Regions from separate parts of the Streptomyces sp. AgN23 genome, predicted to be linked through region 2. Evidence: riboswitches for the same ligand, from Rfam matches in the RefSeq annotation. Region 2 holds a riboswitch; the other holds the start of a gene.

Region 1 (4,925 bases), 6.0 Mb from region 2:
AGCGTGCTGGACGTCGAGGAGACCGTCACCCGGGACGATCCGGAGTACAGGCTGAAGGCGGGCGACGTGATGTCCTACAAGGCGTGGGTGTCCTGATCGGGCGGACGCGAGGGCGCCGAGCGGGCCACGGGCCGAAGCGGAGACACGTCAGTCGCCGTCCCGCTGGCAGTGGGGGCACCACAGGCTGGTCCGCCCCGCGATCCGGCCGCGGCGCAGCGGATGGCCGCAGCGGGGGCAGTGCGGGTCCGGGTCGTCGCGCTGTCCGGTGAGCCAGTCCGGGTCGTCCGGCACCCGCTCCGCCCGCACCGAGGCGCGCAGCACCTCGCGTATCGCGGTGTGGAGCCGTTCGCGCTCGTCGTCGGCCAGCGCGTTGGCCGGCCGCCGCGGGTGGATCCGGGCCCGCCACAGGATCTCGTCGCCGAGCAGGTTGCCGAGCCCGGCGATCACGGTCTGGTCGGTCAGGGTGGCCTTGACGCGTCCGCGCCGCCCCGCCAGCAGCCGGTCGAGATCGGCCCGGCTCAGGGAGAGGGCGTCCGGGCCCTGATCGCCGAGGATCCGGTCGACGTCGGCGTCGGTGGCGGCGAGCCAGATGCCCTGAAGTTTGCGCTGGTCCTCGTAGCCGAGGCGGTGGCCGTCGTCGAGGTCGAAGGCGACGCGCTCGAACCGGCCGGCCGGTTCGGATTCCGCCCCGCAGACCAGCCGCCCGGTCATGCCGAAGTGCACCACGACCGTGGGCCCGTCGGTGGGGGCGATCAGCCACTTGCCGTGGCGGCGCGGTGCGGCGAAGCGGCGGCCCTTGAGATCGCGCTTCAGCCGCCGCGCGGTCACCCCGTGCAGCACCCCCGCATCGGCCACCTCCGCCCGCTCGACGCGGTGGCCCTGGGCGCAGGAGGCCAGCGTTCGCCGGAACCCCTCGACATCCGGTAGCTCGGGCATAGCGTCAGGCTACGCCCGGGGCCTCCGTCGCGCGTTACGGAGAACCACCCCCTTGGGGGCTTTCATCAGATAAAGTCCAAGTTATGCGATTCATGCGCTTCGCCCCGGGGGCGAGCGGTCGCAGCCATACGCTGTTCGCGGTCATACGGTGTCTGCCGTTCCTGGTCCTGGCGGCGGTGCTCAGCATTGAGCTCTCCCCCGCGCACACCCTCTACACCGGCCCCCTGCTCTCCCCGGCGCCGGCGCTGGCGGCGGTGACCATGGGGCCGTTCGGCACCGGCGGTGTGGCGCTGGCGGCCACCGCGGTGAGCGCGATCACCGCCACCCACAACGGCGTGTGGGGCACCGAGGTGGTGTACGCGAATCTGCTGGCCCTGCTGGTGGTGGCGGTGGCGAGCGTGGCGACCAGCGCGGTGCGGGTGCGCCGGGACCGCGAGCTGGCCCATATCCGCCGGATCGCCGAGGTCTCCCAGAACGTGGTGCTACGGCCACTGCCCGCCCGGATCGGTGCCGTGAACACCGCCAGCGTCTATATGGCGGCCGAGCGCGGAGCGCAGATCGGCGGGGACCTCTACGAGGCGATGTGCACCCGCTACGGAGTGCGGCTGATCGTCGGCGATGTGCGGGGAAAGGGGCTGGCCGCGGTGCGGTCCGCCGCGGCCGTGGTGGGCGCCTTCCGGGAGGCGGTGCACTACGAGCAGGACCTGTCCGAGGTGATGCACCGCTGTGCGGCCGCGCTGGCGCGCGAGTACGAGCTGCTGGACCGCTCCCAGCTCCAGGACCCGCAGGAGCTGGAGGAGCAGTTCGTCACCGTCCTCCTCGCCCAGGTGTCGGACGAGTCGCTGGTCGAGCTGATCAACCGCGGCCATCCGCCGCCCCTGGTGATGCGCGAGCGCAAGGTGCGCTCCCTGGACCCGGCGCGCCCGCTGCCGCCGCTCGGCCTGGAGGAGTTCCTCGGCCCTCCCCCGATCCGCGCCGAGACCTTTCCGTTCCTCCCCGGTGACCGGCTGTTGCTGCACACCGACGGCGTGGTCGAGGCCCGCAACCACTACAACGAGTTCTTCCCGCTGCACCGGACCATGGAGACGCTGGACGGCGCCACCCCGGGCGAGTACCTGGACCGGCTGCGCCACGCCCTGGTCCGGCATGCCGAGGGACGGCTGGCGGACGACGCGGCCATGGTCCTCATCGAGCGCGCCATCGGCGGCACGCGGCGGCCGTTCCCCTGAGCGGGCATCCACCGTGCCGTCGGCCCGTGTTGGCCACTTCGGCATGGGTTGACGCCCTCGCGGAGCGCGACGACACTGTCAGGGACGGTCACGATTGTCAGCGCCCACCGTGCGGAACCCCCGCTCAGATGGGTCATCGGCCCCGGCTCGCTGACAGGCAACCCTTCTCCCGCGACGGGGTGCCCCCGGGTGACGACCAGGTTCCGTCGGCGTGGACGGGACAAGCGCGGTCTCGCTGCCTCGCGAGCCCCCGATGATGGGATCGGTGAGATGCCCAGGACCGACAGCGACGGGGACGGCGCCCGTCGGCGTCCCCGGCCGTGGTCCCCGCTCCGCCGTCTTCACCTCCTGACCAGGCGTCTCCACATCGACCTGCTGCGCATCTGCAGCGCCGCCAGTCCAGCCGTCTGAATCGACGCGGTCACCGAGCGCGGCCCAGCGCGCCGGGGTCGGGGATCTCCCGGCACCCTCCCGGCGAACGCGCCACGCTGGCTTCCCTTCCGTCGCGCCATCGGCGCCGCCCAGACCGGCGGGCCGGGGCTCCGTCCTTGCCTTGGAGAGCCATGTCCGAGACGTTTCCGATCAGTTCAGGTCCTGCCGCTCTTCTCGATCCCGACCCCTGCCCGCCCGGCCCCCGGATCGCCCCGCCCGCTGCGCCGCACCGCTTCCGCAGCCGCATCGGCGTCGACCTCGCCGGTGGCTTCTATCCGGTGCCGCATCGGTATCGGCTCTACCTCTCCGCGAGCTGTCCGCTCTCGCTGCGCGTCTCGATCACCCTCGATCTGCTCGGGCTGCGGGACACCGTCGCCACCACCCTCGTCGGCCCCCCGGACGACACCCCCGAAGCGTTCGCCGCACTGCGCGGGGCCTACGAGGCCACCTGGCACCGCTACGGCGGACCGGTGGACGCGCCTGCCCTCTGCGACGGCTGGACCGGGCGTGTCGTCAGCAACCACACGCCCGACATCCTGCGCGACCTCGCCGGCCAGCTGAGCAACCATGGCGGACCGGGGCGTCCCCGGCTGCGCCCGGCGCCCCGCGCCACGGACATCGACGCCCTCCGGGAACTCCTCGACGAGGACATCACCCACGCCGCGTGGCAGGCCTGGACGGCGCACGAGGCGCAGTGCCGGGACGTCTCGCTGGAGCGGCTGCTGACCGCCCTCGGCCGGCTCGACCGCAGGCTGGCTGTCGCACCGTACGCACTGGGCGACGAGCTGACCGCCGCCGATGTGGACCTGTGGGTGGCCCTCGTCCAGCTCGACACCGAGCACCGGCTCCACCTGGACGCCGACGCGGCCCAGCGGGTCTCCCGCCATGAGCAGCTGCGCGCCTATGTGCGGCGGCTGCACGACCATCCGGCCTTCCACACCACGATTCCGGAGGCCCTCCAGGACGACGTGTCCTGAGCGTGCGTCCCGGACCAGGCGCCCTGTCCGGCGGCTCGGCGCAGGACAGGGCGGCCCGACTCAGGACAGGCCGGCCCGGCTCAGGACAGGGCGGCCCGGGCGTCGCCGAACTCGCTCATCGCCCCGGACACGATGGCCTCCAGCCGGGCGTGGTGGGCGCCGCGCCAGTAGACCCGCTCGCAGACCGTGCAGCGGGCGAAGACCTCATACGTGCGCCGGGTGCCGTGCTGGAGCAGCTCCCGGACCGACTCCTTGTCGGCGTCCTCCAGCGGGCCGTTGCAGGCGGTGCAGCGGGTCCAGGGCGCCAGGCTCGGGGTGAACCGGCCGAGGACGTCCCGCAGTTGCTCATCCGGGCGGTCGCTGTAGACATACGCCCCGGCCCACAGCTCACGGCGGCGCAGCAGCCCCCGGTCGCGGGAGAGCAGCACCCGGCGCTGGGCGGCGGAGCGCGCGGCCAGCTCAGGGTCGCCGATGTCCTCGCTCTCGTACGCGGCGTCCACGCCCAGCAGCCGCAGTCGGCGCGCGAGCGTGCCCAGGTGCACATCGAGCAGAAAGCGCAGCGGCGCGCCCGGCACCCGCTGCGGGCGGACGACCGGATGGACCTCCACGGTCTCCCCCGCGCTCGGCAGATGCGAGACGCCGGTCTCCTCGCCGTTCACCACCAGCCGGCCGACCTCGGTGAGCGGGACCCCGAGCGACTCGACGACATGGCCGAGGGTGGAGGCGCCGTCGGTGACCACGGCCGTCCAGGGTCGGCGCCGCTCCTGGACGGCGAAGAATCGCAGTTCAGGAGCGAGGCTGAGGTGAATCTCGGGTCCGTTCACACCGCCAGCATGCCAGGCGCGCCCGGCCCGAGGCGACGGCGTTTCGGGTCCGCCCCCGGGCTTGACGATCATGGAAGCGGTCACCGGCGGGAACGCGTCGCACCAGGGCCGCGGGCCACGCCCGCGTGATCGTCGGCGGGGGCGTCAGTCCGCCGGTGGGGCCGCCTTGGCCCGGTCGCGCCGCCGCTTGCGGCGCCAGGCCACCATCCGCAGATACTCCTCGTACAGCACCCGGCCCAGCAGCGCGCCGCCGAAGACCACATATCCGACGCCGACCAGCCAGGACTGGACGACCAGGACGGTGCCGACCGGACCGTAGGAGACGGCGTTGGAGGCGATCAGCGGGGAGAACACCAGCTGGGAGAAGACCCGCAGCCCCAGCAGCCCGACGCCGGTGGCCAGCGCGCCGGGCAGCAGGGCGCCCCAGCCGATCCGCCCGCCGAGCAGCAGCCGCTGCGACCACCAGAAGAACAGCACCGTGCCCAGCACCGCCACCAGCACCCGCGAGATGCCGGGCTCCAGATGGG
Region 2 (4,925 bases):
GGAGCCTTCTTGTGGCTGTTTCCCCGAGCCAGGGTGACCAGTCTCTTTCCCTTTCTGTTCTTTCTACCGCTGCGCTTTCCGGCCTGGGCGGTGCTGATCTTCTGGGTGGCCCTCCAGTGGCTGGCCGCCCGGCAGGCCGACGACCGCCCCGGCGTCGCCTATCTCGCCCATCTCGTGGGCTTCACGCTCGGCTTTCTCTACGCGTGGGGGCGGTTCGGGAGGACGACTAGAGTGGGCGGCGCAGCCAGGGCGAGTGAGGGAGAAAGCCAGCCGTGATCACTTCGATCGTGCTCATCAAGACCAGCGTGGACCGGATTCCGGAGACCGCCGAGAAAATCGCCGCGCTGGAGAACGTGAGCGAGGTCTACTCGGTCACCGGCGCGCACGATCTGATCGCGATGGTGCGGGTGGCCCGGCACGACGACCTCGCGGACATCATCACCGGCCAGATCAGCAAGCTGCCGGGGGTGGCCTCGACCGAGACGCACATCGCCTTCCGGACGTACTCCCAGCACGACCTCGAGGCGGCGTTCGCGATCGGCCTGGACGGCTAGCGCCACACTTCCGGCACCTGCATCCCGGCATCCGCGGGGCCCAGAGGCGCCCTCAGCCCCCGGATCCCCCGGGGCCCGGCGGCTCGCTCCCTCAGCCCCCAGCAGCCCCGGGGCCCAGCGGGCTCAGCCGCGGTCCGGGACGCAGCGGCCGTCCTCGGTGCGGTAGCTCCACCGGGCACCCTCGCGTACCAGCTCCTTCACGGCGCCGACGAACCGCTCGACATGCTCGTCCGGGGTGCCCGCCCCGAAGCTGACCCGGATCGCGTTCAGCGAGCGCTCCCCCGGCGCGGCCTCGGGCGCACCGCATTCGCCCGGCTCGTCGGGCTCGCTGTCCAGCAGGGTGCGGACCAGCGGATGCGCGCAGAAGAGCCCGTCGCGTACGCCGATGCCGTACTCCGCGGAGAGCGCCGCCGCGAAGTGGGAGCTGTTCCAGCCCTCCACCACGAACGACAGCACGCCGACCCGGGGGGCGTCGTCGCCGAAGAGCGAGAGCACCCGCACCTCGGGCACCTCGGCCAGCCCCGCCCGCACCTTTTCGATCAGCCGCCGCTCACGGGCGACCAGGCCCTCGAAACCGGCCTCGGTCAGCGCCCTGCACGCCGACGCGATCGCGTAGACGCCGATGACGTTCGGCGAGCCCGCCTCGTGCCGGGCGGCGGTGGTGTGCCACTCGACGTCGACCCCGCCGTCGTCCCTGCGCGTCACCTTACGGCTGGCGCCACCGCCCGCCAGATACGGCCGGGCCTCCCGCAGCCAGTCCGCCCGCCCGGCCAGCACACCGGCGCCGAAGGGCGCGTACAGCTTGTGCCCGGAGAAGGCCACCCAGTCGACGTCCGCCTCCGCGATGTCCACGGGGTGGTGCGGGGCAAGCTGCGCGGCGTCCAGGACGATACGGGCGCCGTGTGCGTGCGCGGCCGCGGCCAGCTCCCGCACCGGCCACAGCTCACCGGTCACGTTGGACGCGCCGGTCACGCAGACCAGCGCCGGGCCCTTGGCGCGCCCCGCGAGCGCCTGCTCCAGCGTCTCCACCGCCTGCCGCGGGGAGCGCGGGGCGCTGAGGTAGCGGACGGTGACGTCCTCCCGCTGCTCCCAGGGCAGCAGCGAGGCGTGGTGCTCGGTCTCGAAGACGAAGACCTCGGTGCCCCGCGGCGCCACGGCGGCCAGGAGGTTGAGCGAATCGGTGGTGGAGCGGGTGAAGACGACCTGGTCGTCCTCGCGGCAGCCGAGGAAGGCGGCGACGTCCTTACGGCTGTTCTCGAAGAGGTCGGTGGACAGCTGCGAGAGGTAGCCCGCCCCGCGGTGCACGCTGCCGTAGTAGGGCGCGTAGGCGGCGATGTCGTCCCAGACCCGCCGCAGCGCGGGGGCGCTGGCGGCGTAGTCGAGCGCCGCGTAGGTCACCTCGCCGCCGGTGACCAGGGGCACCAGGACATCGCTGCCCAGCACGGGCAGCGGCTCACAGGCGGCGGAATCGGCGGAGGCGGCGGAGGCGGTGGCAGAAGGGCGCGCGGACATGGCGAAGTCTCCCGGGAGGGTCGAAGGCGTGGGAATGCGTAACGCGCACGAGGACGGCGGTGAGCCCGCCATCAGGGCGCGGGAAAGCGCTCGACGCACGGCACCACCGCGCGGAGCACAGGAGGGAAAACGGGCCGCTCGGCCCTAGCGCATTCGCTGCATCACGGAAGAACTCCCTCGACCACCAGGACCCCTAGTGCGAGGGGTCCGCGCTTGCCGCCGGCCTCGCTGCCAGGCGGCCTGGTCATCACCCGGGGCACCCCGCCACGGACGGAGGGTTGCCGGACAGCGGGCCGGGGCCGTAGTCGCTGTCACTCGTGACCTGGGCAGGAGTATGCCATGCCGTACGGCGGCGCCCACACCCTGTCCGCATCCCGGACAGGACACGGACGGAACATGGGCGCCGTAAGGGCAACGCCTAGGCGTGGGTGGCCCGTACCCACCGCTCCAGGACGTCGCGCGCCGCGCCCGAGTCGATCGACTCGGCGGCCCGCGCGACACCCGCCGCGATCCGCTCCGCCAGGGGCTTGTCCCCCGGCTCCGGTTCGAGCGCCACCAGCGCCGCCGCCGAGTTCAGCAGCACCGCGTCCCGGACCGGGCCCCGCTCGCCCGCCAGCAGACGGCGGGCGACATCGGCGTTGTACGAGGCGTCCGCGCCGCGCAGGGCTTCCACGGGGGCCCGCTCGATGCCCACGTCCCGCGGGTCGAGGGTCTCCTGGCGCACGGCGCCGCCCCGGACCTCCCACACCTGGGAGGTGGTGGTCACGGTCAGTTCGTCCAGCCCGTCGTCACCGCGGACGACCAGCGCGGTGGAGCCCCGCTCGGCCAGCACCCCGGCGATGATGGGCGCCATCCGGGCGTCGGCGACCCCGGTGGCCTGGCACTTCACCCGCGCCGGGTTGGTCAGCGGGCCGAGCAGGTTGAACGGGGTGGCGACGCCCAGCTCGCGGCGGGCCGAGGCGACATGCCGCAGCGACGGGTGGAACTTCACCGCGAAGCAGAAGGTGATCCCCGCCTCCTCCGCGACCTCCACCACCCGCTCCGGGGTGATGTCCAGGTTGACGCCGAGCTTCTCCAGCACATCGGAGGCGCCGCTGGCGGAGGACGAGGCGCGGTTGCCGTGCTTGACGACCCGCGCGCCGGTACCGGCGACGACCAGCGCGGACATGGTGGAGATATTGACGGTCTTGGCGCGGTCGCCGCCGGTGCCGACGATGTCCACGGTCTCCCCGGGCACCTCGATCACCTTGGCGTGGTCGTACATGGCCCGCACCAGACCGGCCACCTCGGAGACCGTCTCGCCCTTGGAGCGCAGCGCGATCGCGAAACCGGCGATCTGGGCGTCGGTGGCCTCGCCCCGCATGATCCGGTCCATGGCCCAGGCGGTGTCGTCGGCATCGAGGTCCCGGCCGGCGATCAGCGAGGTCAGTACGTCCGGCCAGGTGCGGGCCGTCGCGGTGCTGTCGCCTCCGGCGGGGGTCACAACGTCCATGGTCCGCTCCTGGATCCGTGGGGTGGGCAGGGAAGGGGCCGCGCACGTCAGCGGCCCGCCGCCAGCCTATCGGCAGCACGACCAGGGCCCCGGCCGGACCGTGTGGTCCGGGCCGGGGCCCTGGTCTGTGGCGTCAGCTGACGTGCGAGAGCGGTACGGCGGAGATCAGTGGTGGCCGTGGCCGCTGGTGATCTCGTGGTACTCCTCGCGGGTCGGCTTCGGAATGACGTTGTCCTCGCCGTAATAGCCCTTGGAGAGCTTCGAACGGATCCGCTGCGCGGGCGTCACCTTCCGCTTGACCCCGTTCTCGTCGGTCTCGGGGCCGATCTCGTAGGGCTCGGGCTGCTCGTGCTGGGTCAGCATATGCAGCTGCTCCTGCGCGAGCGGCTCGTGGACCTCGACGAACTCACCGTGCGGCAGCCGCTTGATGATGCCGGTCTCACGGCCGTGCAGCACCTTGTCGCGGTCGCGCCGCTGGAGGCCGAGGCAGATCCGCTTGGTGGCGATGAACGCCAGGACCGGGCCGGCGAAGAAGCCGATCCGCACGAACCACGTGATCGAGTTGATCGACAGGTGGAAGTGGGTGGCCCACAGGTCGTTACCGCCACCGATCAGCATCACGAAGTACGCGGTCAGCCAGGCGACACCGAAGGCCGTCCGGGTCGGGGCGTTGCGCGGGCGGTCCAGGATGTGGTGCTCACGCTTGTCGCCGGTGATCCAGGACTCGATGAACGGGTAGAGCCCGATCGCGAACAGGACCAGCGGGAAGAGCACGATCGGGATGAACACGCCCAGGACGAGCGTGTGGCCCCAGGCGGTGATCTCCCAGCCGGGCATCACACGGACCAGACCCTCGGCGAAGCCCATGTACCAGTCGGGCTGGGCGCCGGTGGACACCTGGTCGGGCCGGTAGGGACCGATGGTCCACACCGGGTTTATGGTCGCGACCGCGGACAGGACCGCGATCACACCGAAGACCAGGAAGAAGAAGCCGCCCGCCTTGGCCATGTAGACCGGCAGCAGGGGCATGCCCACGACGTTCTTCTCGGTCTTTCCGGCCCCGGGGTACTGCGTGTGCTTGTGGTAGAAGACCAGGATCAGGTGCGCCACCAGCAGGCCGAGCATGATGCCCGGCAGCAGCAGGACGTGGACCGGGTAGAGCCTCGGGATGAGGTCCATCCCGGGGAACTCGCCGCCGAAGACGAACATCGAGATGTAGGTGCCGACCACCGGGATCGACAGGAACACACCCTCGATGAACCGCAGACCGGTGCCGGAGAGCAGGTCGTCGGGGAGCGAGTAGCCGGTGAAGCCGGTCAGCATGCCGAGGAAGAACAGCAGGAAGCCGAAGAGCCAGTTGATCTCAC

What was found. Region 2 has a riboswitch for S-adenosylmethionine ahead of AS97_RS14650 (aminotransferase class V-fold PLP-dependent enzyme). Riboswitches for the same ligand answer to the same signal wherever they lie in the genome.
Region 1: it holds a riboswitch for S-adenosylmethionine, as region 2 does, so the genes downstream of both, AS97_RS40525 (glutathione S-transferase C-terminal domain-containing protein) here and AS97_RS14650 (aminotransferase class V-fold PLP-dependent enzyme) in region 2, are expected to answer to the same signal.

The regions. Positions count from the first base shown of each region.
Region 1 is NZ_CP007153.1:9,355,079-9,360,003, reverse strand. Features, by position in the region: gene AS97_RS40540 (CU044_5270 family protein) at 1-96, shown strand, start outside; gene AS97_RS40535 (DNA-formamidopyrimidine glycosylase family protein) at 148-936, opposite strand; gene AS97_RS40530 (PP2C family protein-serine/threonine phosphatase) at 1,020-2,165, shown strand; SAM riboswitch class IV at 2,252-2,398, shown strand; gene AS97_RS40525 (glutathione S-transferase C-terminal domain-containing protein) at 2,729-3,574, shown strand; gene AS97_RS40520 (Mut7-C RNAse domain-containing protein) at 3,655-4,398, opposite strand; gene AS97_RS40515 (ribonuclease BN) at 4,543-4,925, opposite strand, start outside.
Region 2 is NZ_CP007153.1:3,337,093-3,342,017, forward strand. Features, by position in the region: gene AS97_RS14640 (rhomboid family intramembrane serine protease) at 1-276, shown strand, start outside; gene AS97_RS14645 (Lrp/AsnC ligand binding domain-containing protein) at 273-554, shown strand; gene AS97_RS14650 (aminotransferase class V-fold PLP-dependent enzyme) at 678-2,066, opposite strand; SAM riboswitch class IV at 2,271-2,389, opposite strand; gene trpD (anthranilate phosphoribosyltransferase) at 2,485-3,558, opposite strand; gene AS97_RS14660 (cytochrome bc complex cytochrome b subunit) at 3,724-4,925, opposite strand, start outside.